Regions from separate parts of the Nitrococcus sp. genome, predicted to be linked through region 2. Evidence: riboswitches for the same ligand, from Rfam matches in the RefSeq annotation. Region 2 holds a riboswitch; the other holds the start of a gene.
The links. A riboswitch is a leader RNA that binds a small molecule or an ion and turns the genes downstream of it on or off. The one in region 2 is predicted to bind cobalamin.
Positions count from the first base shown of each region.

Region 1: linked by a shared signal. The riboswitch ahead of AC52Q4_RS03710 (TonB-dependent receptor domain-containing protein) and the one ahead of AC52Q4_RS13625 (ATP cone domain-containing protein) in region 2 are both predicted to bind cobalamin.

Region 1 is NZ_JBXWZQ010000044.1:2,329-18,608, reverse strand. It holds gene thiS (sulfur carrier protein ThiS) at 1-220, shown strand, start outside; gene AC52Q4_RS03720 (thiazole synthase) at 262-1,068, shown strand; gene trmB (tRNA (guanosine(46)-N7)-methyltransferase TrmB) at 1,082-1,789, shown strand; cobalamin riboswitch at 1,865-2,133, shown strand; gene AC52Q4_RS03710 (TonB-dependent receptor domain-containing protein) at 2,265-4,076, shown strand; gene AC52Q4_RS03705 (DUF6763 family protein) at 4,189-4,488, shown strand; gene nfi (deoxyribonuclease V) at 4,524-5,225, shown strand; gene AC52Q4_RS03695 (response regulator) at 5,195-6,367, opposite strand; gene AC52Q4_RS03690 (tetratricopeptide repeat protein) at 6,553-7,113, opposite strand; gene AC52Q4_RS03685 (AmpG family muropeptide MFS transporter) at 7,454-8,851, shown strand; gene AC52Q4_RS03680 (peroxiredoxin) at 8,949-9,551, shown strand; gene trxB (thioredoxin-disulfide reductase) at 9,651-10,667, shown strand; gene ada (bifunctional DNA-binding transcriptional regulator/O6-methylguanine-DNA methyltransferase Ada) at 10,838-11,923, shown strand; gene AC52Q4_RS03665 (DNA-3-methyladenine glycosylase family protein) at 11,930-12,721, shown strand; gene AC52Q4_RS03660 (2OG-Fe(II) oxygenase) at 12,718-13,431, shown strand; gene AC52Q4_RS03655 (hypothetical protein) at 13,562-13,729, shown strand; gene AC52Q4_RS03650 (hypothetical protein) at 14,019-15,035, shown strand; gene AC52Q4_RS03645 (asparagine synthase-related protein) at 15,283-16,280, shown strand, end outside.
Region 2 is NZ_JBXWZQ010000197.1:1,910-15,534, reverse strand. It holds partial or broken gene AC52Q4_RS13625 (ATP cone domain-containing protein) at 1-1,365, opposite strand, end outside; cobalamin riboswitch at 1,482-1,635, opposite strand; gene AC52Q4_RS13620 (DoxX family protein) at 1,728-2,189, opposite strand; gene AC52Q4_RS13615 (LysR family transcriptional regulator) at 2,267-3,196, opposite strand; gene metE (5-methyltetrahydropteroyltriglutamate--homocysteine S-methyltransferase) at 3,320-5,605, shown strand; gene AC52Q4_RS13605 (NAD-dependent protein deacetylase) at 5,615-6,511, opposite strand; gene AC52Q4_RS13600 (MlaC/ttg2D family ABC transporter substrate-binding protein) at 6,720-7,427, shown strand; gene AC52Q4_RS13595 (lipocalin-like domain-containing protein) at 7,348-8,526, opposite strand; gene AC52Q4_RS13590 (FtsX-like permease family protein) at 8,528-11,035, opposite strand; gene AC52Q4_RS13585 (ABC transporter ATP-binding protein) at 11,032-11,754, opposite strand; gene AC52Q4_RS13580 (hypothetical protein) at 12,152-12,907, shown strand; gene AC52Q4_RS13575 (M48 family metallopeptidase) at 12,904-13,625, shown strand, end outside.

The DNA.
Region 1 (16,280 bases), on a different contig from region 2:
AGCCAGACAGAGCGAGATGATACGTATCACCCTTACTGGCGAGGAGCGCGAGATCCAGGAGGGACTGAGCGCTGCCGAGCTCTTCGCCGAGCTTGACCTCAGCGGACGAAGGCTCGCCGTCGAGGTCAACGAGGCTCTACTGCCTCGCAGCCGCTTTGCCGAGTACCAAATCCGCAGTGGCGACCGGATCGAGATCGTGCACGCGATCGGCGGCGGCTGACGCCTTGCTTGACGGCTGCGGGTAACCCTTGAAGCTTCTTCATGGAAAGTGAACTCAACGAGACTATGCGGCAAGACAAGCTCATCGTGGCGGGGCGCGAGTATGATTCCCGGCTGGTGGTCGGCACGGGTAAGTATGCCGATCTGGAGCTGACCGGAAGGGCCATCCGTGCCAGTGGAGCCGAAATCGTAACGGTCGCCATCCGGCGCAGCAACATCGGCCAGAATCCGCACGAGCCGAATCTGCTCGACGTCATCCCGCCGGATCAATTCACGCTCCTGCCCAATACCGCCGGCTGTTTCAATGCCCAGGACGCGCTGCGCACCTGCCGCCTGGCGCGCGAGTTATTGGACGGCCACGACCTCGTAAAGCTCGAAGTGCTCGGCGACGAGCGTACGCTTTACCCGGATATGTCGGCGACCTTCGAGGCGGCGGAACGCCTCGTTGCCGAGGGCTTTCGCGTAATGGTCTACACCAACGACGACCCGATCGCCGCGCGTCGTCTGGAGGAGATCGGCTGTGTGGCGGTTATGCCGCTCGCGGCGCCGATCGGTTCGGGGCTTGGAATCCAGAACCGCTACAATCTGCTCACCATTGTCGAGAATGCCGCTGTGCCGGTGCTGGTCGACGCCGGCGTGGGGACGGCGTCCGACGCGGCGATCGCCATGGAGCTCGGATGCGCGGGCGTGCTTATGAACACGGCGATCGCCGGGGCGCGAGACCCGGTGCTCATGGCGTCGGCCATGCGCAAGGCGGTAGCCGCGGGTCGCGAGGCCTATCTTGCCGGTCGTATCCAGAAGAGGCGCTTCGCCGAGGCTTCCTCGCCTTTGGAAGGCAGTTTTTTTTGATCGGCCGGCGGGGATGTCAATAGGAGCGATGGAGGCAGGGCAAGAACTCCCGTACCGGCGTGTGCGCAGCTTCGTGTGCCGCGAAGGCAGATTGACCCGCGGTCAGGCACGGATACTGGAGCGCCTTTATGCCCGTTACGGGCTCGAATGCGGCGAAGGCTGTCTCGATCCGCAAGCGCTGTTCGGACCCGGAACGCCCATGATTCTGGATATCGGATTCGGCAACGGCGAGGCGCTGGCGGAGTTGGCCGGGCGCTACCCGGGACGGGGCTACCTCGGTATCGAAGTGTATCGCCCGGGTATCGGGCGGTTACTGCGCCGACTCGAAATTGAAGGGCTCGACAACGTGCGCTTGATTTACGCCGACGCGGTGGAGATCATGCGCCACCACATCGCCGATTCCAGCTTGGACGGCATCGAGGTGTTTTTCCCCGATCCATGGCCCAAGCGCCGCCACCACAAGCGGCGCCTCATCCAGCCGGAGTGGGTGGCGCTTGCCGCTCGCCGGTTGGTCGCCGGCGGCTTTCTGCATCTTGCGACCGATTGGCAAGACTACGCAGAGCATATGCTGGCGGTGGTGGAAGGCTCGGCGAAGTTCACGAATACCGCGGGGTGCGGCCGTTTCGCTTCCGGTCCGGGTGAGCGTCCATCGACGCGCTTCGAACGTCGTGGCCGGGAGAAGGGTCATGGCGCGTGGGATCTCGTTTTTCTCCGTGTATGATGTGGCGGCCGGCCGGGACACGGCATCCGTTCATCCCGCCTTACCAGAGGTAGCATTTTTGTAGTCAAGCATTCCTTTCATTCCACGGCTTCAGGTTCCCCGTGCCCGGCGGCCGGGGATCAAACGGGAAGCCGGTGCCCTGCGAGTCACTGCCTCGAGAGCCGCTGCGCCAAAGCTCGGCTCGAAGTGGCGGATGGCGCGCGTGGAAGTCCGGCGCTGCCCCCGCAACGGTAAGCGAGTTAAAGACACTGCTTTACGCCACTGTGCTTGCGCATGGGAAGGCGCAGTGTCTGGTGTGATGCCCGCTCGCGAGCCCGGAGACCGACCTGGAGCCCGCACCGGTTCAGTGCTGCGGAGGGCGGCGCTACGGGCGTGACGGTCTGCCGTTTGCCTCCGTGTCGTCTCCCCTCATCGCTTCCTGGACCTCCGTTACCACCATTGCGCGCGGGTGTGCGCGAACAGGGGTCCCATCGTCATGCAACGTCAGCCAATTCAGCTTGCCACGGCCGCCGTCATCGCGGGCTTGCCGGCCGCGGCAAGCGCCGTCGAGATTCCGCCCGTCATCGTGACGGCGCAGCGGTCGCCGACACCGGCCGATCAGACGCTCGCCGCCGTAACAGTGATCACACGTGAGGACATCGAAGCGACGAATCCGCAGAGCATCGGCGCTCTGCTGCGCCTGCAGCCAGGCGTCGACGTGGTACGCAGCGGCGGCATCGGCGGCAACACCAGCGTTTTTCTGCGCGGCAGCAATTCGGACCATGTGCTCGTACTCATCGATGGGGTAAGGGCGGCCTCCTCGGCGAGCGGGCGGTTCGAGTGGCGTCAGATTACGCCAGCTCAGATCGAGCGCATCGAAATCGTGCGCGGTCCACGCGCCGCGCTTTATGGCTCGGATGCCGTTGGCGGCGTCATTCAAATTTTCACGCGCGAGCCGCAGGGGATGACGGCCTCGGTGACGGCCGGCTCCCAGGACACGCAGCGGGCCGAGGCGGGCATCGGGCTCGGGCAGGCGACTCGCCTCGCGGTGAATACGTCGTTTACCCGTACCGACGGCATATCCGCCACCAATCCCAGCAGTTTCAGCCACGACCCGGACAATGACGGTTACATCAATCGCAGTGTCAACGCGCGCTTCACGACGCCGCTCTGGAGCGATGCGGCATTGCGCTTGTCCGGCTGGCACTCCAATAGCGATGTGGAGTTTGATGAGGGCGTACAGAACACGGTCAACGGCACTTACAGCGCCCGCCTTACCGACCGGCCGTTGGCCGGCTGGAACTACGCGCTGACAGTGGGCTACAACCAGGATGATATCGAGTCGAAATCCGCTTTTCCGAGCCGGATCGAGACGCAGCGCACGACCGTGGATTGGCAGAATAATTTGGATCTCGGCGCGATGCAGTCATTGACCCTGGGTGTGTTCTGGCGCCGGGATGTCGGAAAGAACGTCGATGCCGGGACCTCACGCCTCGTCTTCAACGACTCCATCACCAACGCCGCGGCTTACGCGAACTGGTTGGGCAGTTTCGGTCGCAACGATTTGGAGCTGGGTTTTCGCTACAATCGTCAAAGCGAGTTCGGCGGCTATCCGACCGGACAGCTTGCCTGGGGCCATCGCTTCGGTGCGGGCTACCGCGTGATACTCTCCTACGGCAGCGCATTCAAAGCCCCCACCCTCAATGAGCTCTTTCACCCTGGAGTGGGCGGGTTCTTCGCCGGCAACCCCGATCTCGAACCGGAGCGATCCCATTCGGCCGAGCTGGCGTTCCGCTACCAGCAGCCGGGCGGGCGACGACACGTGGAGGCCAATCTGTTTTATACGCGAATCGAGGGGCTCATTGCCTTTGCCGGCGAGAGGTCCCGGGCGATCAATGTGGACAAGGCGCGGATTCCGGGCCTCGAGCTGCAGTATGCCGACGGCGTCGGCCGCTGGCGGGTGGACTCCAGCCTCACGCTGCAGCGCCCGCGCAATCTCAGCGAAGACGCGCGGCTGCTGCGCCGGCCCGATACCAAGTTCTCCCTAGTGCTCTCGCGCGCTTTGGGCCGCTCCGGCCTCGTCCGCGCTGAGCTGTTGAGGATCGGCGAGCGGCTCGATGTCGGTGGCGAGAGGCTCGGCGGCTATACGCTGCTCAACCTCAGCGGCCAGATCCGCTTTACCCAAGCGTGGTCAGTGGAGGGACGAATCGAAAACCTCACCGATAAGGACTATGAGAATGCATTCGGCTTCAATGCCCTGGGCCGAATGTTCTATCTCAGCCTGCGCTACGCGGGGGCCGATGCCTGACCGGGTCACGGGGATTTAACGCCGATCGCTCACATCCTATAAGATGTCTGAAGCGAGGGCAGATTGACTACCAAGGAGGGCCGGCTGCTGGCGGATCGTGGGAGGTTGAGTAATGGGAACGATGCAACCGCCCGTCGTGGGCGAGTGGTACATGTTGCCGAGAGGCGAGAGCTTCGAGGTAGTGGCCTACGATCACGAGGAGGAGACGATCGAGATTCAGTATTTCGATGGCGCGGTGGAGGAGTTCGAGCTCGAAACGTGGCTCGAGCTCAGCGCAGAGCCTATTGAGCCACCCGAGGATTGGTCCGGCTCGGTCGATATCACTCCGGAGGATTACGAATCGGGGGACCGGGCCAAGCCATACAATCCACAAAATCCCCTCGACGAGCTAGATGTTAACGACAGGGACTGAGCCGCCTCCGTGGGCAGCGGTGGCGGCGCGCAGTCATGCGCTTTGATCCGGGTCACGACTGGAGACTCACGCCGAAAGAGGCCATCATCCTGCAGCGCGAGCTGGCCGGGCGGGTTCGGCTGCGGCCCGGTCCGAAGCGAGTGCGTTATGTGGCAGGCGTGGATACCGGTTTCGCCGATCACGGTCGGCTCGCGAGAGCGGCGGTCGTGGTCGTGAGTTTCCCTGAGCTCACGGCGCTCGAGACCCAGATCGCCCTGGAGCCCACGCCGTTTCCGTATATTCCCGGTCTGCTCTCCTTTCGCGAATTGCCGGCGGTGCTTCATGCGCTGGAGAAACTGACGATTCTGCCCGAGCTGATTCTGTGTGACGGCCAGGGCATTGCCCATCCCCGGCGGCTCGGCATTGCCGCCCATCTCGGTGTCGTCACGGACCTGCCCACGATCGGTGTCGGCAAGTCGCGTCTGATCGGCGACCACCGGGAGCCCGGCCGCGAGAAGGGTTGCGTGGCGCCGCTCATGGACGCCAGGCAACGCATTGGCACTGTCGTGCGCACGCGCAGCGCCGTGAGCCCGCTTTACGTCTCGCCGGGACATCACACCGACCACGACAGCGCGATCGAGTGGACGCTTGCTTGTACGACGAGCTACCGTCTGCCTGAACCCATTCGCATGGCGGACCGGGTGGCTTCGGCCCGTCCCGGCGCGGCTCAGAAAGGGAGCCCGTGCGTGGACAGGTAAACGCTGGCGGCTGCTCCGGCAACGATCAGCACCAAGCCCACGGCAGCGCCGATGAAAAGGGATCGCCGAGAACGCGCGGCTTGCGCTTGGATTAGCTCGCGCATGCGATCATCGGCTTGCATCCGGTACTCGGTAAGGGAGACCGCAATCTGCTCGCTCGTCGCGTCCCGCGCGGCTTTCGCCGCCGCCTCACGGGCCGCATTCCTCGCCAGGCCGCGACTGTCCTCGAGAATCCGGTCCCGAATGGCCGGCAGCGTCTCCTCGGTTATCTCATCGCGCAGGCGGGGCAGCGCGGTTTCCAGAACGATCTCGGTGAACTGGTGGCGAAATACGTCCGCGGCGAGCAGCTCGGCCATGTGGCCACGAAGCTCTCGGCGCAATTCGCCTTTGATCCTGTTCGATGCCTCGGGGCCCATTTCCATGCGAAAACGCTCGATGGTCTCCTTGGCGCTGTGCTCGGCGATGCGCCGCGCCGTTTCCTCGACCGCGGCGTCGGTGGAACTCCGGTCGCCTCCGAGGGCCTCGCCAATCGTCTTCTCGAGTTCCCCCCGCAAGCCATCAATGCGCTGCTGCACCAGTCGTTCGACGGCCTCGACGGCCTTCGCCTCAGCGGCTTCCCGGACCGCGTCCTGAATCTCCGACCACGCGATCTGCGTCGTCGGCTCGGCGTGCTCGGCAGCCGCGGGCTGCGCGGGCGCCGGCTTCTCGGCGCGGCTCGGGGAAGTATCCTGTCCGGCCTGCTGCGGTGTCGTCGCACGCAGGTCGCGAGAGACTTGCCCCAGGGATGCCAATATTTCTTCCAGACTCTCCTCGCCGCTCGGTTTGGTCAGAAACCCAGCGATTCCGAGTGCCTCGGCGCGTTCACGATCCTGCTCGTTTTCCTGCGCCGTGTACATGACCACCGGGATGTCCGTCTCGCCCGGCAGCAAGCGGATGCGCCGGGTTGCTTCGAATCCGTCCATATCCGGCATCATGTAGTCCATGAAGACCACATCCGGGCGTGCCGTACGGAGGTAGTCGAGGGCCTCGGTGCCGGTAGCCACCATATCGACATCCACGTTGCGCCGCTGCAAAAGCTTGCTGAGCGCGATGCGCGCAAGACGCGAGTCATCAACCACGAGGGCCTTTTTGACCTGTATCATTTAGAGTGGCTCCGTGGGTTGTGGTCGTGCACAACCTGAGTTAATTCATGGTGGGCCTTAGGTTGGCCGCCTGTCCGGCTCGAAGCCTCGCAAAGCGTATTGGCTAGCCGGAGTGTAGTTACCTGAACAACGGGCGCCATCGGCATCGGTGCCGGGTCCGCGAGACAACGTCGCAAAGGGCGCGGTTATCGGAAAAGAAAATCCGCCGGGCGGACGCCAACGCGGCTTGAAGCCACGTCCATGCGGGTTGCTGCATGCTGCCAACCGACAGTGCTTAGCGGTATCGAGCATGGGTCCGCCCAGCGGAGTGGTACCTCACGCCCGCCTGCACGCATCCTTCCGGGTACTTCCCCGCTTGCCTGCACGTGCACGCACCGGGCCAACCACTCCCGGGCCTCGACGCTACCCCCCAGCGCCGCTTGATAGAACCAGCGGATCGCGATTTCCTCATTCCTTGGTACACCGCGTCCCTCCGCATACATCACGCCTAGATTGTGCTGCGCGGAGACCTGATTCTGCCGGGCGGCGGCCTCAAACCAATGAACCGCCATCGTCTCGTTCAATGTCACCCCTTGTCCGGTCGCGTACAAGAAGCCGAGTGCATGCTGGGCCTCGGCAAGCCCCCGGAGCGCTGCGCGCCGATAGAAGTAGGCTGCGAAAACCAGATCCACCGGACAGCCGTCCCCCGTCTCCAGACGGCATCCCCGCAGGTAATCGTTCCGGGCCTTGTCAGCTTGCGAGACCATTGTCGCTCTTCCCCCTTTAACCACTATTCCGGCTTGCGCCGCCAACTGTTATGCAGAAACGGGGCCAACTGCTGCAAGCTCGGTCGTTCAGTCCATAACAAGGCCGCTGTCTTTGCTTTTTATTGATTTTATATCAATAACTTGAATAATTTCTGATTCGGTTCCCCGATGCCTGAGGCCGCCGCCATGCTACGCCGTCCCAAGGTGAAGATGTCGGATTTCCGTGACGTTCAACGTCAATATGTGACAGGTAACAGACCATTTCGTCGGACCCTTGCCGCAGGCCGGTGAATAACAGACGATGCGGCTAGCTACGGCGGCCGAATCGGATCTCGCGCGAATGGTATCGGCATCCCCCAGGGCTCTCGGTTGGCAGGCGGTGCTGCGCATTTATCTGCGTCGGCCGGTGATCACTATGGTGTTCCTGGGCTTCTCGGCGGGGCTGCCCTTTATGCTGGTGTTCGCCACCTTGGCGCTCTGGCTCCGCGAGCGCGGTGTCAGTCACGCTGAGATCGGTTTTTTCAGCTGGATCGGCGTGGCCTACTCGATCAAGGTCTTATGGGCGCCGGTAATCGACCATCTGCCGCTGCCGGGCTTGACCCGGGTGATGGGCAAACGGCGCAGCTGGATATTCGCGGGACAGCTGGGCATTGCGGCCGGCTTGCTGGGCGTCAGCTGTCTTGATCCCCACACGAACCTCGGTGCGATAGCCCTGCTCGGGGTGGTCGTGGCCTTCTGCTCCGCGACCCAGGACGTCGCGATAGACGCGTTTCGCATTGAGGCCGAGGAGCGGCGCTATCAGGGCGCGATGGCAGCCACCTATCAGCTCGGCTACCGGATCGCCAATCTAGTCTCCTATACCGGCGTGCTTTACCTGGCAGCGATCGGTTCCTGGCAGACGGCTTATCGGGTGATGGCGGGCCTGATGCTGCTGGGCATGGCGACGGTGCTGCTGAGCCGGGAGCCCGTGCATGCGCTCGAGCCCCCGCTAGAAACGACCCAACCTGCTGTCCGCACGGCGGGCGGAGGACGTATCCGCTTTTGGCGCCGCCGGCTCACTAATTGGCTTGCCGGCGCCGTGGTCCGCCCGCTGGTGGAATTCTTCACCCGCAATGGATGGCTCGCGTTGACCATTCTGATGTTCATCGGCTGTTTTCGAATCAGTGACATCGCTATGGCGAGCATGGCGAACCCCCTCTATATCGATTTGGGCTTCAGCAAGCCCCAGATAGCCAACATCAGCGGGCTCTACGGACTGGTGATGATCCTTCTCGGCGCTATGGTAGGGGGTACAGCCGTCGCCCGCCACGGCTTGATGCGCCCATTGCTATTGGCGGCTGTGCTCGTCTCGTTGACCAACCTCCTGTTTGCCTACCTGGCGATTCGCGGGGCGAGTGTCGCTTTACTGACACTGACCATCAGCGCGGATAACCTGAGCGGTGGTTTTGCCGGGGCCGTATTTATCGCCTATCTCTCCAGTTTGACCAACACGGCGTTTACAGCGACCCAATACGCCTTGTTCAGCTCGCTCATGACGCTGCCCGGAAAGCTCATCAGCGGCTTCTCGGGTGTGGTCGTTGAGGCACAGGGATACGCGTTCTTCTTTGTCTATACGGCGTTGCTGGGAATCCCGGCCATCGCGCTGGTGGCGTATTTGATGCGTCGCGGCGAGCGCGGCCCTGCCGCGGCGCTCGCAACCGGGCGAGCCGGCGGCACAGAGCAAACGGATCATAGCTAGCCTCTATTAATGACATAAAAATATGAAATTTTACTGATTGTCCCGCTTTCCATACACTCAAAGCAGTTCAAGGGTAACTCGACCGGAGGTGGGAACCATGAGTGTACTGGTAGGTAAGGAAGCGCCGGAGTTCAGCGCACCGGCTGTGATGGCGGACGGGCAGATCAATGAGGCGTTTCGGCTCTCCGACCTGCGTGGCAAGTATGTGGTTTTGTTCTTCTGGCCGCTGGACTTTACCTTTGTCTGCCCATCCGAGATCATCGCCCATGACAATCGCATGGCGCAGTTCGAAGAGCGCGGGGTGGCCGTCGTCGGTGTCTCCATCGACTCGGAATTCACGCACTTCGCTTGGCGCAACACCCCGGTGGACAAGGGCGGCATTGGCGCCGTGCGCTTTCCATTGGTCTCGGACAAGCGACACGAGATCGTCCGGGCCTACGGGATCGACCATCCCCAAGAGGGGGTCGCGCTGCGCGCGTCGTTTCTCATCGACCGCCAGGGTGTCGTGCAGCACCAGGTCGTCAATAATCTGCCGCTCGGCCGCTCAGTGGACGAGATGCTCCGTGTTGTCGATGCCTTGCAGTTCACCGAGCAGCACGGCGAGGTTTGCCCGGCTGGTTGGCAAAAGGGTCGAGCGGGCATGAAGCCGGACGCCGGTGGTGTGGCAAGCTATCTCGCCGAGCACGCCAAGCGGCTGTGATCGCGTCGTTGCAGGTGCAAAGCAATCCGGCTGCGGGCGCTCCGCAGCCGGCGACGACGACCTTTTCCGGCCAATGAGCCGATACCGGGAGCGTTTTGCATGAGTGAGGTTAAACACGCCAAGCTGTTGATACTCGGCTCCGGGCCGGCCGGCTACACGGCCGCGGTGTACGCGGCGCGGGCGAATCTGAATCCCGTTTTGGTGACCGGCCTGGAGATGGGTGGCCAGCTGACCACCACCACGGATGTGGACAACTGGCCGGGTGACGTCGAGGGTTTGCAGGGGCCGGCGTTGATGGAGCGCATGAAAGCGCATGCCGAGCGTTTCAATACCGAGATCATTTTCGACCACATCACCGAGGTCGCGCTCGAGCGCCGCCCCTTTCGCTTAAAGGGAGACAGCGGCGAGTACACTTGCGAGGCGCTGATCATCGCCACCGGCGCGACCGCCAAGTATCTCGGCCTCGAATCCGAGGAGCGGTTCATGGGCCGAGGTGTCTCGGCCTGTGCCACTTGCGACGGGTTCTTCTATCGCAACCAGGATGTCGCCGTGATCGGCGGCGGCAACACGGCGCTTGAAGAGGCGTTGTATCTGTCGAACATCGCGCGCCACGTCACCGTGGTGCATCGACGCGACCGCTTTCGTGGCGAGAAAATTCTGCAGGATCAGGTGTTCCGCAAGGTCGAGGAAGGTAAGGTCACCATCCGCTGGAACAGCGTGCTCGATGAGGTGCTCGGCGATCAGACGGGGGTGACCGGCATGCGGATCAAAAGCACGGAGACGGGTGCAACAGAGGACGTTGATCTCACCGGCGTGTTTATCGCGATCGGCCATACGCCGAACACCGGCATCTTCCAGGGCCAGCTCGAAATGAAGGGCGGCTATATCAGGGTCAAGAGCGGGCTGGAGGGCAATGCCACCGCGACCAGTGTGCCCGGTGTGTTCGCCGCCGGCGATGTCATGGATCATGTCTATCGTCAGGCGGTTACCTCCGCCGGCAGTGGCTGCATGGCAGCGCTGGACGCCGAGAAGTACCTGGACGGCCTGGCACTGGAGGGCGGTGACGTCGACAAGGCGGCCAAAGACGCCGACGCGATGGCCTCCGCTTCGGCCTGAGAGAGCGAACTCGCTCGGCCGACGGCGGGTTGCCATCCTGGGAGGGCTCGCATTGCCCGCGCGGGCAAGCGAGCCGCGTTTTCTTCATTACTGCGCAAGAATCGGATGGTCACTCCGGGCTGTTGACGGCACCCTGAGGCTCTGTCAGATGGCCATGCTGGAGCGCATCCATGCACGAGGAGCTGCGATGGCAGGCGGTCCTGACGCGGAATGCTTCCTGCGACGGCCGCTTCGTCTATGGCGTTCGTACCACCGGAGTCTACTGCCGCCCGTCCTGCCCTTCGCGCAGGCCGCTGCGCGGGAACGTGCGTTTCTTTACGACGCCGGCGGCGGCGGAACGCGACGGGCTGCGCCCCTGCAAGCGTTGTCGCCCCGACAGCAACGCCGCCAGGGACGCATCGCTGGCCGAGCGGATGCAGGCGTTGTGCCGGCAACTCGAGGCGCATCCGGACGCTCCCTCCAGTCTCGCGGTACTAAGCCGTCAGGCCAATGTCAGCCCGTATCATCTGCAGCGCCGCTTCAAGGCGGTTATCGGTGTCACGCCCCGGCAGTATTCCGAGGCGTGCCGTCTGCGATTGCTCAAGCGGCGGCTACGGGGCGGCGACCCGGTGACGGATGCAATTTACGGGGCAGGCTTTGGCTCCATCAGCCGGGTTTATGAGCGCGTGACGAGCCGGATGGGCATGACGCCCGGTCAGTATCGTGCCGGTGGCGCGGGGATGGAGATTTCTCACGCGACGGCCGAGACGCCGCTAGGCTTGTTGATGATGGCAGCCACCGACCGCGGCCTGTGCTTTGTCCAGCTCGGCGAGAGCGAGGAGGCGATGCGCGCCTGCCTGCAGGCCGAGTACCCGGCGGCAAGACTATCGGTCATGCCGCCTGTGGCCGAGCAACCATTCGGGCAGTGGATGCAGGCGCTGTGCGATTATCTGCGTGATGCGCCCAGCGCGCTCGATCTGCCGGCGGATGTGAGCGGCACGGCATTCCAGGTCAAGGTTTGGGATTATCTGCGTCGCATCCCCCGCGGCGAGCTTCGAACCTATAAAGAGGTCGCGGCGGCTATCGGCCGGCCTAAAGCCGTGCGTGCGGTCGCGAATGCTTGCGCCGCGAACCGCCTTTCTCTGGTGATCCCCTGCCATCGCGTCATTCGCGGTGATGGCGGACTGGGGGGCTATCGCTGGGGCATTGAGCGCAAGTGCGCGCTGATCGAATGCGAGCGTGCGCGCCCTGGCGATGCGCTTGCCGACGAGGTCTAGCCCGCCATGCCCGTGCTTGCCGAGCTGGGGGTGGTGGCGCCTTTCCCATGGGCGACACTGCTTGGCTGTCTGGGCCCACGGCTGATCCCGGGCTACGAGTGGATCGTGGATGGCGGGTACGAGCGCCGCCACAAGGGGGCGAGCGTGTGGGTGACCTACCGCCCCAAAGCCAATTGCCTGCAGATTACGGCCGATAAGGAGCTCGCCCGCGCCGAGATCGTCGGCCACGTTAGCCGTCTCTTTGATGTCGGCCAGCATACCCAGGCCGTCGATCAACATTTGCGCGCCTGCCCGGTGCTGCGCCCGTATGTGGAGCGGGCGCCGGGGCTGCGGCCACTGGGCTGCTGGTCGCCATTTGAGCTTTGCGTGCGCACCGTGGTCGGCCAGCAGGTCAGCGTGGCGGTGGCGGCGACGCTGATGCGCCGGCTGGTCGAGCGTTGTGGCGAGCTTTCCCCGGCGAAACTGCGTGTGGCCGATCTCGATGCCATCGGCATGCCGGGCCGGCGAGTCGCCGCCCTGCGGCGGTTGGCGGACGCAGCGGCAAGCGATGTGTCGGCGCTCGCGAGCGGAAGCTGGGCTGAGATCGATGCCGCATTGTCGCGCCTGCCCGGTATCGGCCCGTGGACCCGAGCGTACCTGGCGATTCGCCTGGGCCGCCGTCCCGACGTTCTCCCCGAGAGCAATCTCGGCTTGCAGCGCGCCGTCGGCGCCGCCTCTCCGGCTGCCTTGCGAGCGCTTGCCCAACGCTGGCGGCCCTACCGCGCCAACGCCGCCGCCTATCTCTGGTGCGCGCCATGACTGCGCGTGTGGCGAAGCGCATCGAAGCGTGCGACTGGTCGCGGGTGCTGGGTAGCCTCGACGCCGAGGGCGTCGCGGTGCTGCCGTGGCTGCTCGATAGGCGCCAGTGCCTGGGCCTCAAAAACATGTACCCGCATGCGCGGTATTTCCGCTCCCGTGTCGTGATGGACCGACACGGTTTCGGCCGCGGTGAGTACCAGTATTTCGTCGAGCCGTTGCCACCACTCGTCCAGGCAATGCGGGAGTCCATCTACCCGAATCTCGCGCCCCTGGCCAATGCGTGGGCCCAACGCCTGCGCGAGGCACGGACCTTTCCGGCGACGCACAGCGAGTTCCGCGCCCACTGCCACTGCGCCGGCCAGCGGCGCCCGACCCCGCTGTTGCTGCGCTATGGGGCGGGCGACTACAACTGCCTGCACCAGGACCTCTACGGCGAACTCGCCTTTCCGCTGCAAGTCATCGTGATGCTGAGTGAGAGGGGCACCGACTACGAGGGTGGCGAGCTGGTGCTCGTGGAGCAGCGCCCTCGCCGGCAGTCTCGTGCGCGGGTGGTGCCGCTGCAACGGGGCGAAGCGGCCGTCATTGCTGTCAACAGCCGCCCGGTGCTCGGACGACGAGGAGACTACCGGGTCACGCTCAGGCACGGCGTGAGCACCGTACATCGCGGTGAGCGTTACACGCTCGGCATCATCTTCCATGACGCTCGCTGAGGGCCCGCGATCCTGCGCCCTGTAGGGCGTGCGGCCGGTCATTGTAGCGTTACCTCCCCTTGACTATATTGCGGTCATGGCTTGGCCCATGGTACCGAGCCCGCCGAGACGCTCTATTGGAGCACCTGCGGTGGCCATCGCCGGAAAGATGGTTTTCGACAACGGCAAACGTCGGGGGATTACTCTGCGAGGGCGGGCAGTGTTCCAGGTGCGCTACGGCAGCACCGAGAACGGTCCGCGCATTTCTGAAAATGCTTCCAAGGGCCGTCCTGATCGGCAAAAGGAGTGCAATTACTGACGCTGGCGCGCGATGGCACCGTGAACCCTGTGCGGGCTAGCCGCTGTCGTCGGCATTATGTCCCGAGGTCATGCATAAGGGCAGTAGTAGGGCGAGCATGCGCCAGCAAGCCTATCCCGGTGATCAAACGTTCGTGCGGTGCACGCGCCACGGCGCCAAAGGCCGAGGCAATGGGGGGAGCCTCGGGCCTACCGCCGCACGCGCGCGCCGCCGGGGCCCCGGGATTCGCAATGGGATACCGGGCGGTTGTCCGCTTTAATGCCACGGCGTCGTCCGGGGGGCTGGCAAGTTGCCGCTCATCCGCCGCCTTTACATCGGAGTTGTCGGGCGCATTGGTGCTGGGGGCCGCCGGCACGGTACGGCAACTGCGCCCGGCCCCCGCCTAGAAGCAAATGGTTACAAAATGCCACTACCACAAGAAACATACACCTTCAGTGAACTGCATATCGATATCGCCAGAAACGCGACTGATGATTTCAATCTTTTCCATGATAAGAAAAAATGGCATCAGATCTCCCATAATCCATTTGGTGGGCCTATCGTGCTGGGCTTTCAATTAGTAGCCCTTATCGAGGGCATGATTCGTGAACATCGGATAAGAAATCGGGAGGATACAATAATCGTCGAGAAGGACTTGCGATACAGCAATTATCAGTTCTCGTTCGTCAATCCGGTCAAGGCTGGTGAAGATATTGATATTAAAATCAATAAAAGTGTATTTTGCGATGATGTCATAAGCCCTACTTTGAGCAACCGGGTAACCCTGAAGTCGGCGGGAAAACTCAGCGTGCACGGTTATAAGAAAGAATCGACAAAGCCACTCTTTTTATCCTCGCCTGATTTGCCTGATTTTAGTAGTTTGGCTGGCGCGGCCGACCGAGAGTTCTTGAACGATACCGGTTTTTTCATCAAGCGAAAATTCATGAATACAAGCAATGCGAAAAATTTTCTTTCTGGCTCACTGGTAGAGCAATCGGATTTTTTTGACGAGATTGAAGATAAGGCCAGTTTTCCCGAAATATTCCCTTGTGCATTAATCTCGTGTGCTTTGCTTGAGAAAGCCATCAAGGCCAATCTGGATTTCAAGAAAGATCCATTGGTTTATACCTCGCACAAGATTAGCGTAGCCCGCCACCGCCTTTCAGCACTGAAGAGCAACGATTGCCTGCATCTGTTGGTGCGCTCGATGCGGGAGAATGAGAGCAATCCGACCTCTTTGCAACAGACCCATGAGTGCTACGGTGTGGTCAATCGTGAATCCTTGCTATTTAGGGGGCTCATTTCGCTGGTCCCATTGAAAGGTTGATCGCGAGAAAACAGGTTGATTGCTGGTTTAGGCAGATTTCTAAAGTTTTGTAGCTGAGAAGGGTCAGTTAGCACGCTGTTCTGGACAGACGCTCAGGCCGATCTGGCACGTCTAAAACAGCCTGGTGGGTCAGTTCCGGTTGGAGCGGCTGAATTCCGTATGCTGTCGCGCCTTCAAAGAAGGTTGCCGAAGTTGAGTTTCTCTCCTAGTGCGGTGATAGTCTGCCGCTCAATAAAGGTAACGGACAATGAACCAAATTAGCTTCATCACTCGCTTTGTTGCGTACCTACCCGATAACAGTGAGTTTGGAACCAAAGAGCTATCACACGCGGCCGGGCTGATCGAGGGCCTTGGCCTCGAGACCCTGCGCCAAGACGGCTACCTGTTGGCCGTGGCGGCCCCTGCGCCGGTCTCGGCGGCGGTGCCGCCCACTATGTTGCTGGACGTGTTTGCTGGTACAGCAGTTTCGGGGCGCTTGACGGCGGTAAACTTCAATGGCGCCGACTCGGAAGCCGTACACCAAAAGGCCGAGCAGTCGGCTCAGTGCTATAACCTGTTACAACCTACAGAGACAAGCTTATCGATCGAAAGCGATGCGCTGGGGGTTAAGCCCATTCACGTGGCCCGCACAACGGGCGGCAATGTCTTGGGCACGCGCATCGCCGACCTGCTGTGTTTGTTTCCGGCGCTAGCGGAACCCGCGGATACGGTGGCGATGTATGAGTTGATGGGTTTTTGGTCGCCACTGGCGGGACGTACATTGCATCAACGCATCCGGCGCACACTGCCAGGCGGGTGCTATCGCTGGAGTCGTGCCACCGGGCTGTCCGCGCGCCGTGGCCGCGATATCCGCCCCGCGCCGGTCGCGCCGCTCAGGCTGTTGGATGAGACGATCGAGACAATCCGAGACACCTCGGCGCAATCGTTGTTGGACAAAACCGCAGGTGCGCCGCGGCCAGTGCTAATGGCGTTGTCCGGGGGATTCGACTCGCGTCTGATTGCCGCCTTATGCCGGGACCACGGCATCGAAATCCGCGCCCTCAATTATGGACGCCGACAGAATGAGGAGTGGCATAGTGCTAGGGCGGTAGCACGGACGCTGAATCTCGATCTGGAGATGATTCCTTATCGCGGGGACAATACGCTGCGCCATCTCACTCACCATCTGGAAACGATGGAAGGCACGGCGGACCTGGCATCCTCATCGATTATGAATTTGTTTGGGGCGTCCTCGACGCCCGGCAG
Region 2 (13,625 bases):
CGTTGTGACCTCCGCAATCGGCTTCGCGCCATCTGCTGTATGCACCGGCGTGTCAGCGGCGAAACACTGATTAACGGCGACCGCCGTATCGTTGACCACCTTGAGGAAGGGCACCACGCCCTGGGAGCGCCCGTTGGTGCCCTTGATGTGGGCGCCGAGCGCGCGTACGCCGGTCCAGTCGTTGCCGAGCCCGCCGGCGAACTTGGAAAGCAGCGCGTTGTCGCGGATGGCCGAGTAGATGCCGTTGAGATCGTCGGGCACCGTGGTGAGATAGCAGCTCGAAAGCTGCGGGCGGCGGGTGCCGGCGTTGAACAGCGTCGGCGTGGAGCTCATGAAGTCGAACGAGGCGAGCAGCCGGTAGAACTCCTCGGCGCGTTCCTCGCGGTCGATCTCGTTCAGCGCGAGCCCCATGGCGACGCGCATGAAAAACGCCTGGGGCAGCTCAAAGCGCGTGCCGTCGCAGTGCAGAAAGTAGCGATCGTAGAGGGTCTGCAGTCCGAGATAGCCGAACTGGCGGTCGCGCTCCGGCTCAAGCGCCCGGCCGAGCCGCTCGAGATCGAATTCGAGCAGCCGCGGATCGAGCAGCTCGAGCTCCACGCCCCGGCGCACGTAGGCGGTGAAATACGCCGGATACCGCTGCGCCATCTCCTCGAAGCCGGCGGCCGCCGCGGCGCCGGCGAGAAAGCTCAGCGCCTCTCGGCGCAGAGCGTCCAGCAGCAGGCCGGCGGCGACGTAGCTGTAACCGGGCTCCTGCTCGATCAGCGTGCGCGCGCACATCACCAGCGCGGTGTCGATCTCCTTCTCCGGCACGCCGTCGTAGAGGTTGCGCCGCGTTGCCTCGATGATCGCCTCCGGAGCCACACCGGCGACGCCGTCACAGGATTGCGCGATGACGCAATGCAGGCGGGCCTCATCGAGCGGCACACGGCGGCCGTCGGCGCGCGTCACCTGCAGCGTCTCGGCCGGCGCGGCGGCGGGCGCGGCCTCGCCCTGCCGGGCCCGGGCGCGCTCCTCGCGGTAGAGCACGTAGGCCCGCGCCACGCGGTGCTCGCCGGCGCGCATCAGCGCAAGCTCGACCTGATCCTGAATGTCCTCGATGTGGACACTGCCCCCGGCGGGCCGGCGGCGGGCCAGCGCCTCGACCACCTGGCCGACCAGCGCGTCCACGGTCTCGCGGATGCGCTGGGAACCGGAGGCCGAGGCGCCCTCAACCGCGAGGTAGGCCTTGGTCATAGCCACGGTGATCTTGTCCGGATCGAAGGCCGAGACCTGACCGTCACGGCGGATGACCTGGAGGCCGTCGAGGCGGGGGTCTTGATGCTCGGGGAGTTCGGGCGACGGAAAAACGCCGGCTTCTGCCTGCATGTTACCTCCAGCAGCAGGAGTTGCTTGGAGGAGCCACGCGCGGACACGGGGCAGGACCGCCCTCGAGGCGGAAGGGTCCCACGCCGCGAGCCTTTGACGCGAAGGTCTCCTGCGGCCGGACCCGCTCGCAATCGGCGGATCCCGGGTCTTGCGGTGGTCATCGGACTTCGCGGTCGTGACCGCGTTACCGTTGCGCGACAGCCCCGGACTCACACCGGAGTTCCCCACCCTGCCAACACTAGATATGGGACAGATTACAAGACGTAGACCCAATATATTGGGTATCGACTGTCAATGCAAGGCGACGGCCAAAGAACCCGAGCCAAGGCATCGTCGGGCGGGCAGCCTGAACGCGGATATCTTTACGTTTCCGTGAGACGCCGTTGCAGGGTACGGTCAACCGACCATCCGCCCGCGCCCACGAACAGCAGGAAGAGCGAGCCGCAGAGCATGGCGAAATCGGTACGCCACTCGTGCTCGAACGCCGCGAGGCCGTAGCGGGAAAGCGACCGGACGTTGAACATCCACCAATCATGGCCGAGGAGCACCGGAAGCTTGGTGCTGACGATGGCCACGACCATGATGATGATGAGAGGGATCGCCGCGGCGCGCGTCAACAAACCCAGCAGGATCAACGATCCGCAAACCATCTCGAAGCCGCCCACCAATGGGCCGAAAAACTCGGGTAGCGGAATACCGATATTCGTAAATCGCCCGGCCCCCAGCCAGGCCGGATAGAGCAACTTCATCAGGCCTTCCGGAAGAAACACCCCGCCCACCAGCAGCCGAACCAACAGCGTCGCAGGCGGAGCCTCCGTCGCCACGAGCATTCGCCACGGCATCGCTTTACCTCGCAACTTTAGGTGTGAGCGGGAATCGTACTAACTATTCCCCGGCGGCGTTATTGGGCATCGAGCGGCTCGATGCCGCTCAGCCGCTCGGCGGTCACTGCGCGCGCCAGGGCGAGGAAAGCGTCGATGAACGGCGCCGTCCGGCTCTCCTGGCGGACTGCGGCGTAGAGCGGGCTCCAGAGCCCATGACGCCCCAGCGGCCGGGCGATGAGCTGCCCCTGATCGCGGTACTCATCCAGCGCCCAGCTCGGCAGCGCCGCCACGCCCCGGCGGCTCACCACGAGCTGAATGATCATCACGGTGAGCTCCGAGGTCCGCACCGCCGGCGGCTCAACGCCCGCCGGCTCGAGAAAGCGGGCGAACACGTCGAGGCGGCTGCGGCACACCGGATAGGTAATCAGCGTCGCGGCGGCCAGATCCTGCGGCTCCAGCCAGGCCTTTTCCGCCAGCGGCGAACCGACATGCATCGCCAGCAGCACCTCGTGACGGAACAGCGGCTCGTAGTGGATCCCGCGCAGATCCGGATCCGGGTCGGAGGTGACCACCAGGTCGATTTCGCCGCGCACCAGCGCCGGCAGAGGATGGAAGCTGAAGCCGAGCGAGAGATCCATCTCCACGCCGGGCCAGCGCTCGCGGTAGTCGTCCATGGTGGGCAGCAGCCATTGGAAGCAGCTGTGGCATTCGATGGCGATGTGCAGCCGGCCCTGCCGCCCGAGCGCCATGCCCGCAAGCCGCTGCTCCGCCGCGGCCACCTCGGGCAGCAGCCGATCGGCGAGATCCGCCAGCAGCTCTCCGGCCGGACTCAAGCGCAGCGGCCGGGACTGGCGGAAGAAGAGCGCCGTGTCGAACTGCCGCTCCAGGGCTTTGATCTGATGCGACAAGGCGCTTTGCGTGACGTGCAGCCGCGTCGCGGCGGCCGCGAGGCTGCCGGCGGCCCGGATCGACTGCAGCGTGCGCAGATGGCGGAGTTCGAGATACATGGCGGGCTCACGGTCAAATAATGAAACTCGCTCATCTTATTTTTGAATAATTTGAAATTGTCTCATAGTTGAGGAACCTCGACACTGGCTGGCTGCAAACGAGGCATCTCATCGGAGGAAACCGTGGCTACGACACATGCATTGGGCTTCTCGAGGATCGGGCCGCGCCGCGAGCTGAAGCGCGCGCTCGACGGCTACTGGCGCGGTGATATCGACCGCGACACGCTGCTGCACACCGGCGCCGACCTGCGCTGCCGGCACTGGATGATGCAGGCCGACGCCGGCCTGGACCTCGTGCCGGCCGGGGATTTCTCCTACTACGATCACGTGCTGGACACTTCCGCGCTGCTCGGCGTGATACCGCAGCGCTTCGGCTGGCAGGGCGGCGAGGTCGATCTCGATCTCTACTTTCGCATGGCGCGCGGACGCGCCCCGAGCGGCGAGGATGCCGCCGCCTGCGAGATGACCAAGTGGTTCGACACCAACTATCACTACATCGTCCCGGAACTCCTCCGCGATCAGCGCTTCACGCTGCTGCCGGCCGCCCTCGAGGCGCAGATCGAGGAAGCCCGCGCCGAGGGCCTGCGCGCCAAGCCCGCGCTGATCGGGCCGCTCACGTATCTTTGGCTCGGCAAGCCCCGCGGTGAGCCGTTCGACAAGCTCACGCTGCTGGAGCGGCTGCTGCCCGTCTACGCCGAGCTTCTCGAGCGTCTTGCCGGGCGCGGCATCGAATGGGTGCAGCTCGACGAGCCCATACTGGTCTGCGACCTCGACGAGGCTTGGCAGGCGGCGTTCACGCGGGCCTACGAGCAGCTGGCTGGGCACGGCCCGAAGCGGCTGCTGGCGAGCTATTTCGGCGGGCTCGGCGAGAACCTGGAGCAGGCGCTGCGGCTGCCGGTCGACGGCGTGCATGTGGATCTGGCGCGGGCCCCGGAGCAGCTGAGCGAAATCCTGCGGCGCCTGCCCGCGGACAAAGTGCTCTCCGCCGGCGTGGTCGACGGTCGCAACATCTGGCGCACCGATCTCGAGGCCTGGCTCGATCCGCTGGAGCGCGCTCAACAACAGCTGGGCGAGCGCCTTTGGCTGGCGCCGTCCTGCTCGCTGCTGCACGTGCCGGTGGACCTCGCCGCCGAGACGCGCCTCGACGATGAGCTCAAGCGCTGGCTCGCTTTCGGGGTGCAGAAGCTCGAGGAGGTCGCCACGCTCGGCCGGGCGCTCAATCACGGCCGCGCGAGCGTGGCCGAGGCGTTGGACGCCAACCGTGCCGCCCTCGCCGCGCGGCGGGGCTCCACGCGCGTGCACAACGCCGCCGTGCAGCAGCGACTGGGCAGCGTTACCAGCGCCATGACCCACCGCGCCTCGGCCTACCCGGAGCGCGCGCCGCGTCAGCGCTCGCGCCTCAACCTGCCGCTCCTGCCGACCACCACCATCGGCTCGTTCCCGCAAACTCGGTCGATCCGCGCGGCGCGGCGTGACTACCGGGCGGGCCGGCTGGACCGGGCCGGCTACGAGCAGCGCATGCGCGCCGAGATCGACGCGGCCATCAAGGCGCAGGAGGCGATGGGGCTCGACATGCTGGTCCACGGCGAGCCCGAGCGCAACGACATGGTGGAATACTTCGGCGAGCTGCTGGAGGGCTTCGCGAGCACGCAGCAAGGCTGGGTGCAGAGCTTCGGCTCCCGCTGCGTCAAGCCGCCGATCATATACGGCGACGTGCGCCGCGCCGGGCCCATGACAGTGGAGTGGATCCGTTACGCGCAATCGCTGACCGAACGTCCAGTGAAGGGCATGCTGACCGGCCCGGTCACGATTTTGCAGTGGTCGTTCGTGCGCGATGATCAGCCTCGCCCGCAGACCTGTCAGCAGATCGCCCTGGCGCTACGCGACGAGGTGGGTGATCTGGAGGCCGCCGGGATTCAGGCCATTCAGGTGGATGAACCCGCCTTGCGCGAGGGCTTGCCGCTGCGCGGCCGCGATCGGCCGGCGTATCTCGACTGGGCCGTGCGCGCGTTTCGCCTGGCGACGGCGGGGGTGCGGGACGAGACCCAGATCCACAGTCACATGTGCTACTCCGAGTTCAATGACATCATCCGTGCCATTGCCGAGCTCGACGCCGATGTGATCACCATCGAGGCCTCGCGCTCGGATATGGAGCTGCTCGCCGCCTTCGCCGAGTTCGACTACCCCAACGAGATCGGCCCCGGCGTTTACGACATCCATTCCCCAAGGGTGCCGAGCGTCGCGGAGACGGTCGCTCAGCTGGAGAACGCCGCGGCGGTCATCACGCGGCAGCGGCTCTGGGTCAATCCGGACTGCGGCCTCAAGACCCGCGCCTGGGAGGAGATCAAGCCGGCACTTGCCAACATGATCGCGGCCGCCCAGGAGGTGAGGGCCCGCATCGGCGGCTAGAGCCAGGGTTCACGGCGACTCGAGGCACTGTGCCAACGCGCTCAGCACCTCGGCGCAGCGCCCGACTACCTTGAAGCTCGCCTCGCCGTCCGCTCGGGTCTGCCCGTCGTTCAGCAGGGCGACCGGGATGCCCTGTTGCCTGGCGGCACGAACAAAGCGGTAACCCGACCAGACCATGAGCGAGGAGCCGATCACCAGCAAGGCGTCCGCCGCTTGCAGCCGCCGGCTGCAAGCGGCGACCCGGGCCGGGGGAACCGACTCGCCGAAAAACACCACGCTGGGTTTGAGCACGCCGCCGCAGCCCGGGCAGCCGGGCACGCGGAAATCCGCCCAGTCCGCCTCCGCCAGATCGGCATCCCCATCGGGGGCGAGCGCTGCCGAGGCCCGCCAATGCAGGTTGAGGCCCTCCAGTTCCAGCTGACAGCGCTCGCGCGAGATAACCCCGCGGCACTCCAGACATTCCACGCCGTCCAGACGCCCGTGCAAATCGATCACGTCCACGCTGCCGGCGCGCTGGTGCAATCCATCGACGTTCTGGGTGATCAGCGAGGTGAGACGGCCGAGACGCTGCAACCGGGCAAGCGCGTAGTGAGCCGCATTCGGTCGGGCGTTGCGGATCCGGACCCAACCCGCCATGCTGCGCGCCCAGTAGCGGCGGCGGGCGGACTCCGAACCCAAAAATTGCCGCAGCTCCATCGGCCGCTGCCGCTTCCACTGCCCGTCGCGATCACGGTAGTCGGGAATGCCCGAGGCGGTGCTGCAACCCGCCCCCGTGAGCACCAGCACCCGTGTGCCTGCGCCGAAGAGCGCGCACAGCCGCTCCATGGCCTCCTCACACGTGCCCGCCGACGCACCGGGCAGCAGCAGCCGGCATTCGAGTGCGGCGCAGATCACTTCAGCCGCCACGGCAATCGTGATCCGCACGCGCCTCGCGAGCTCGACCGTAGCGGCGACTCACGGCGAGCCAGCCGGCCGGGACGAAGGACTGGAACAACGCACTCAGCGCTATTAGCCTAGAGGGGCGCATACCATGGATCGGACGAAGAGGCGTGTGCCGGAAGCTCACCACGATATACTCTTGGGTCTTTGGTGCATACAACCTTAGGTGGGTCCGATGACCAACCCGGATTTCTTTGCAGCCGCATTGAGCCGCGCACCCATGGCGATGGCGGCGGGTTTGCTGATGCTCAGCCTCCTGGCGAGCGCTCAGGCCAGTGCCAGCGAGCGCCCCGACGTCGCGGTGCGTGGGATGATCACGGAGGCCATACAGGCGCTCAAACGCTGGCTCGGCACGCTGCAGCGCGATGCCGTGCTGACCCGTCAGCTGATCGAACGCATCACCCTGCCCCACCTCGACCTGACCGGTATGGCCCGCTACGTGCTCGGCTCCTATTGGCAAAGCGCCACGCCCTCGCAATGCGAGCGTTTCCGCCGAGCGTTCCGCGCCTTTCTGCTGCAGATGTGCAGCCGCACCATGGAAAAGCATGCCGCGACGCTCGATCAGCTGACCCGCCATGCCCACGTCCATTGCCTGCTGCTGCGCCACGACGCGCATCGGGGCACGGCGGCCGTCCGGGTGGTCGCAACCGGTCCGAGCCTGGGCTGGACACACCTGGAGCTGCGCCTGCACGATCACGACGGCACCTGGAAGGTCTATGAGATCACCTCATCGGGCATCAACGTGCTGGTCGGCATCCGCTCCGAGCTCCAGGCCCAGCTCCGCGAGGCGGGGCTCGAAACCGTCATCCGTCGCTTGGAGCGCCGGACCGGCCTGCTGCCGCCGAGCCATAGCCCGTCAGCTCGAGATAGCCGTGAGCGCTGACGTTTTCGCCCGATGCCGAAACCGCCCCCTCCCAATAGCGCACGCGCAGATCGAGCTCCTGGTTGGGCATGCGCGCCTCGACATCGAGATCCAAACCCTCGGACGGCACCCGAACCCGCCACGCCACCGGATAGGAGACGCCGGTGGCCTCGCTGCGCCAGTGGCGTACCGGGGATAACGAGAAATCCGTCGCCGCCAGATGCCGCGTCTCGCCCCGCCTGCCGACCAGCACGCCAGCGGAGTGCGGATCGGCGGAGCCATCCTGCTGACGCAGCCGGTAGAGCATGAGATCGCGCCCGTCGTCGAACTGCAGCGAAAGCCAATCCCAGCCGGCCTGGTTGGCCGCCAGAACGCTGGAGCTCCACTCGCGGTCCATCCACGCCGTGCCGTTCACGGCGTAGGTCTTACCGGCCACGTCAATACTGCCCTGCGCCCGCAGGCGCGTGTAGGAGTAGTAATACGAGGCATTCTGCGGGTCCGCGCTCTTGCGGCTGTAGCCCGCATCGCCCTGCAGCACCAAGGGCTTGGCGCTGCTCAGATGCAGATCGATCCGCACGCCCTCCTGCTCGGCCTGAAGCCGGGCGGGAAATAAATCGTCCGCCGAGAGCGCGCGCACTTCCCAATTATCGGTCCAGATCCGAACCGGCTGACTCTGCGCGCCCGCCAAACCAGCGGCCCCGCGCTGCGAGCGCTGGAAGACATGAAACCGCCCCGCGTCGATATCGCTGAGCGCCAGATGCGCGACCCACATCTGCCGGGTCGCCCAATCGGAGGCCCTTGGCTTGTCGGACGGCGCCAGGGCGAAACGGAAGAACGTAAGCTCGAAGCCGAATGGGCGGGCCTCGTCCGTAGCGAGGTTGCCGGTGAAATACCACCACTCGATGCGGTAATCGGGGTGGGCCCCGTGATCCTGCGGGAAGTGCATCGCTCGGGCGGCGCGCACCTTCGCATAGCCGGCCATGTCGGAATCCTGCGGCGCGCCGGGGACGGTTGCATTCGCGCCGGCCGGCGGCCCCGGCACGCGCGCGGTGAAATACCACCCACCGATGGCGAGGAGCACTGCGCCCGCCAGTGCGTAGAAAAGCGTGCGTCGGCGCATCTCATTCCTCCCGCAAGCCGCGAGCCGGCAGAATGCGTACCGCGCGCCACGCCGGATAAATGGCGGCGATCAAGGCCGCGGCAACCGCCAGCCCGGCGCCTTCGAGGAGCGGCATGGGGTGAATCGTGAATTCCATGCTCCAGCCGAAGGCGCGGTGGTTGATCACGAACACCAGCAGCCACGCGAGCACCAATCCCATCGGAATCGCGAACAGGCCCGCGGCCAGCCCGAGCAGCCCGCTTTGCGCGGTGATGAGGCTGCCCAGCTGCATGCGGGTGAAGCCGATCGCGCGCAGCACCGCCATCTCCCGGGTGCGGTCGAGCTGCAGCGCCATCAACGCGCTCACCACGCCGACGAAGGCAACCAGCGCCGCCAGCATACGCAATACCGAGGTGATGGCGAATTCCTGCTCGAATACCGCCAAGGAACGCTCGCGGATCGATTGGTTGTCGCGCACGCGCACCCCGGCCAACCCGCTCACCGCCGTCTCCAGACGCTCGCGCAGGGCCGCGCGGTCACTACCGGAGGCGAGATAGACGCCGAGTCCGGAGAGACGCTCGTCGCCAAAGAGCTGCTGATATACCGGCCGATACATCAGCACGACCCCGTACGGCGAGCCGTAATCGCGAAACACGCCGGCCACCCGGAACCGCCGCTCGCCCGTTGCGGTACGCAAGGAAAGCATCTCGCCGGCGCGCAGATCGTGATGGTAAGCGTAGGGCTCACTGATCAGAACCCCGGAACCGGAGCGAAACGCCTGCCAGGCGTTTTCCCGGTCGCCGTCGCGGATGTCGAAGCCCTGCCACCCCCGGTGGCCGATGCCGAGCGCCCAGATGGCGGTGAACCCATCCTCGCCCGGCAGGCGATAATGGCGCGAGCGGGTGATGTAGGCCACCCCGGGCAGGCTCTCGACTCGCCGGGCAAGTGCATCGTCGACCGCTTTGCCATCCTCGGCACTGGCGACGTAGAAATCCGCCCGCAACGACTGCTCCAGCCAGGCGGCGAAGCTGCCCCGAAAGCTATCGATCATGACCGCGACCCCAATCACTGCCGACATGGCCACGGCCAAGGCGGCGATCGCCACCCCCGTGCGGCTGAGCGAGGCCGTGACACCGCGCAGGACCAGCCGCACAATCGGCTGTCGCGGAAGCGCGTTCGCAAGGCCGGCGGTCAGGCGCGCCGATGCCAGCGGCGCCAGCAGCGAAGCGCCCAGTATCACGGCGAACAAGCCGACGAAAGCGGCCACCAGGCTGGCGCTGAGCGCAAGCACCGCCATCCCCGTGATCAGCGCCAGCAGACCGGACCCGGCCGCCAGCTGGGCGCCGCGATGCACGCGCTGCTCCAGCACGCTTCGCGCCATGGCCGAGCGGGGCTGCACCGTGGCGGCCTCGATCGCCGGCGGGGCGGCCGCCACCACGGAGCCGACTATACCAAGCAGCACGCCTTTGGCCAGGCTCAGCGGCGCGATTCTGAAGCGGGCCAAGGCCTCGTCGAAGGATTCATTCGGGCTGCTGTGGCCTACTAGATCGACCAGCCCGACACCGAGTGCCAGTCCCAGCAGCAGACCCAGCGCGGTACCGAGCAGCCCCACCAGAGCAGCATCGCTGACCACCTGCGTGAAGATCTGGCGCCGCGTGGCACCCACCGCCCGCAGCGTGCCGATCATTGCCCGGCGTTGCACCACCATGAACGACATGGTGTTGAACACGAGAAACAGGCCAATGACCAGCGCGAGCAGCGAAAACGCCGTCAAATTCGTCTGAAAGGCGGCAGTCATCTGCTGCATGGCATTCGCCCGCGCCGCCGCCGGCACGAGAGTGGCCTCCGGGGGCAACAAAGCGCGAACGGGCTCGATTTCTTCCGGTTCCAGTATCAGGTCGATGCGCGACAAGCGCCCGACCCGGCCCAGCAGTTCTTGCGCCGTGGCAATGTCGGCAAAGGCATAGCCGCTGAGGGCGTGATCGAAAGGCCCGGCCACCGCCAACACCTGCAGGCCCCACTCCTCGGCGCCGCGCCGCGCTTGCAGCGTGTCTCCGGCTTTCACACCCAGCCGCCGCGCCTCCTCCTCGGGCAGCACGATGCCGGTGGGATTGAGCAACAGTTGCTGAAAGACGTCCCCGCCGTCGCCCTCACCCGTTGGAGTGAGTGGCTCGCGCAGCCCGGCCTCGGTGAGCGGATCGACGCCGAGCAGCGTGAGCGGCCGATCGTCGGCGCCCGGCACCGTTATGCCCCCCTCCAGCGCCGGGGTGGCCTGGCGTATGCCAAGCCGCGTGCGCAGCTTGGCGTAGAGGGAGTCCGGCAACCCCTCGGGACCGCCGAAGATCTGGTGCGTCGTCCGCCCGGTCACCGCCTGCATGGACTCGCGCATGGCCGAGCTTGCGCTCTGGTTGGCCAAGTCCATACCGATGACGACGGCGACCCCCAAGGCGACGCCGGCGACCGCCAGCACCAGCTGCACCGGATGCCGCCACAGCGCCCGGCGGCCAGCGCGCAGTACGCTTGGCGTCACTCGTGGACCTCCAACAGCCGGCCCTCCCGGATGGTCATCATCCGGTCGGCCTTGCCGGCGACCTCACGGCTGTGAGTGGCCATCACCAGCGTTTTTCCGCTGCTGCGGCAGAGCTCGTCGAGCAGCGCCACCACCCGTGTGGCATTGTCCAGATCCAGATTGCCGGTCGGCTCGTCCGCCAGGATGAGATCCGGCCCGTGCACCAGCGCCCGCGCCACGGCGACACGCTGTTGCTCGCCGCCGGAGAGCTGATCCGGGTAGGCGTCGTCCAAACCAGACAAGCCCACCCGGTCGAGCCAATGGGTCACGTTGTCCGCAACCGCCAAGCCGTTGAGCTCCAGCGGCAGCATCAGATTTTCGCTGACCGTGAGCGTGGAGATCAGGTTGTAGGCCTGGAAGATAAAGCCGATGCGCCGCCGGCGCAGAAGCGTGAGCTGGCGGTCGCTGAGCGATCCGAGTGCGCGGCCGTCGATACTGACCGTGCCGCGGCTCGGGCGATCCAGCCCGCCGAGGAGGTTCAACAGCGTAGACTTGCCCGATCCGCTGCGGCCCACCACGATAACGAATTCGCCCGCCTCGATCGTACCCGATACCGAATCCAGCACGACGCGCCCGTGCGATGACCCGTAGCGTTTACAGAGGTCGCTGAAGCCAACCAGCGGCGTGCCAGGCTGAAAGCCCACTGCCGCACGCCTTGCCTCTGCCAGTGATATCGCCATAGCTCGTTACCTGTTCAGGATTGTCCCGGCCGGGCATGTGGCTGCAGCTGTTCAGGCTCCGCCACCCAAGGCGATGCCCCTCGTTTGGCGGGCCATTGTTCGTTGCTTTTGATCGAGGCACATCCAGAAGCCGCCGCCCTGGGGCGCCCCGTTGCACCCATCCCGGCATAAACTTTCCTTATTAGACCGCAATCCATGCCGAAGATATCCAATTGCGGCGCAATTCCGCGCCCGTTTGCCGCGCAAGTGGACGCCGAATCGTGCCGATCGAGTGCCCAGCACTGTTATCCGCCAGGATCAGCGGTCTCGAGCGCGAGGAACGTGCATCGATTGAACCCGCTGCCGTGCTACGTTAAGAAAGGTGAACGGTCGCAGAAAATCGCCACGGGTTTTCGCCATGCACGTACGGTACCGGGCGGAAAGAGGTCGACTGACGCGCGCGACGGCAGCGCTGACGCTCGCGGTGGCGCTCGTGCTCGCGCTCAGTGCCTGCGTGCAGACCCAGCCGTATGTGGCCAACAAAATCAGACCGGCTTCCGGTCCCGCGCGCGTGTTGCTCATGCCGGTCGACGTCGCCATCCTGGAGCTCTCCACGGCGGGCCTCCCCTTGCCAAGAGCGGACTGGACGAGCGCGGCGCAGCAGAGCCTGGTCGATGCGGTCGCGGATACCCTGCAAAGCCGTAGCGCCACGCTGATCCGCTATCGCCGTGCCGAGGGCGTCGTCCCCTACGCCAAGGCGCACTTCGAGGCGCTCGCGCTGCACGAAACGGTGCTGCAGACCATCTTGACGTACCGCTATACGCCTCAGCAACGGCGGCAACTGTCGCTGCCCACCAAGCAAGAAGGCCTCGACTGGACACTCGGCGAAAGCGTCGCCGCGCTTCGCGCCGATTATGCGGCCGATTACGCGCTTTTTCTGATCTACCGCCAGGCGACCTCCACGCCGGGACGCGCCCTGCTCGCCGCGGCCAGCCTCGCTCTGTTCGGATTCATCCAACCCACCAGCCAGGCCGTGGGGTTTGCTTCATTAGTCGATCTCGAAACCGGCGATGTCGTGTGGACCAACCTGCTGCAGAGTCAATCGTTGGATGTCAATCGCCCGGACGGTATTCACAATCGCGGCCTGAAACTGCTCGCGGGACTGCCGCTATGAAAGCCCTTGCCGTTCCCGCCGCGCTGATTTCCGCCGCCTTGCTCGCCGGATGCGCCGCTCAGGTTCCGAAGCTGGAAGCCGGCAAAGGCCCGCCGACGGAGATCTCCGAGGAGGGTCTGTGGCTCGCCTCGCGCCAGGCCGAGCAAAACGCGGCAATGTCCGGCAGGCGCAGCAACGAAACCGGGCTCGAGGCCTATCTCGCGCGCGTGCAGTGTCGGGTCAGCGGCGATTTCTGCCCGGAGATACGCGTCTATGCCATGCAGGTGCCGGACTTCAACGCCTCGATGGCACCCAATGGCTTCGAGCAGGTCTGGACCGGACTGCTGCTGCGCGTGGAGAACGAGGCGCAGCTCGCCACGGTGCTCGCCCACGAGACCGCCCACTACGTGCTGCGGCACACGCTGGAGCGGTTTCAGACGACACGCCGCACCGCCGGCCTGCTGCTGGCCACCCAGTTCGGCCTGCTGCTCGGGGGCGTCGGCGTCGTCAGCGCCGGACCGGTGGGTTTCAGCGCCGGCGATATCGGGCGGTTGATCGCCGAGGGCTATCTGGCGGCCTATTCGCGGGAACAGGAAGCCGAGGCCGACCGGCAGGGATTCGCGTGGATGAACCAGGCCGGCTACGCCCCGGCGGAAGCCGCCAGGATCTGGGCGAATCTGCTCGAGGAGCAGCGCGAATGCGACCTTCCGAGTCCACCGGCCTTGTTCGCCAGTCACCC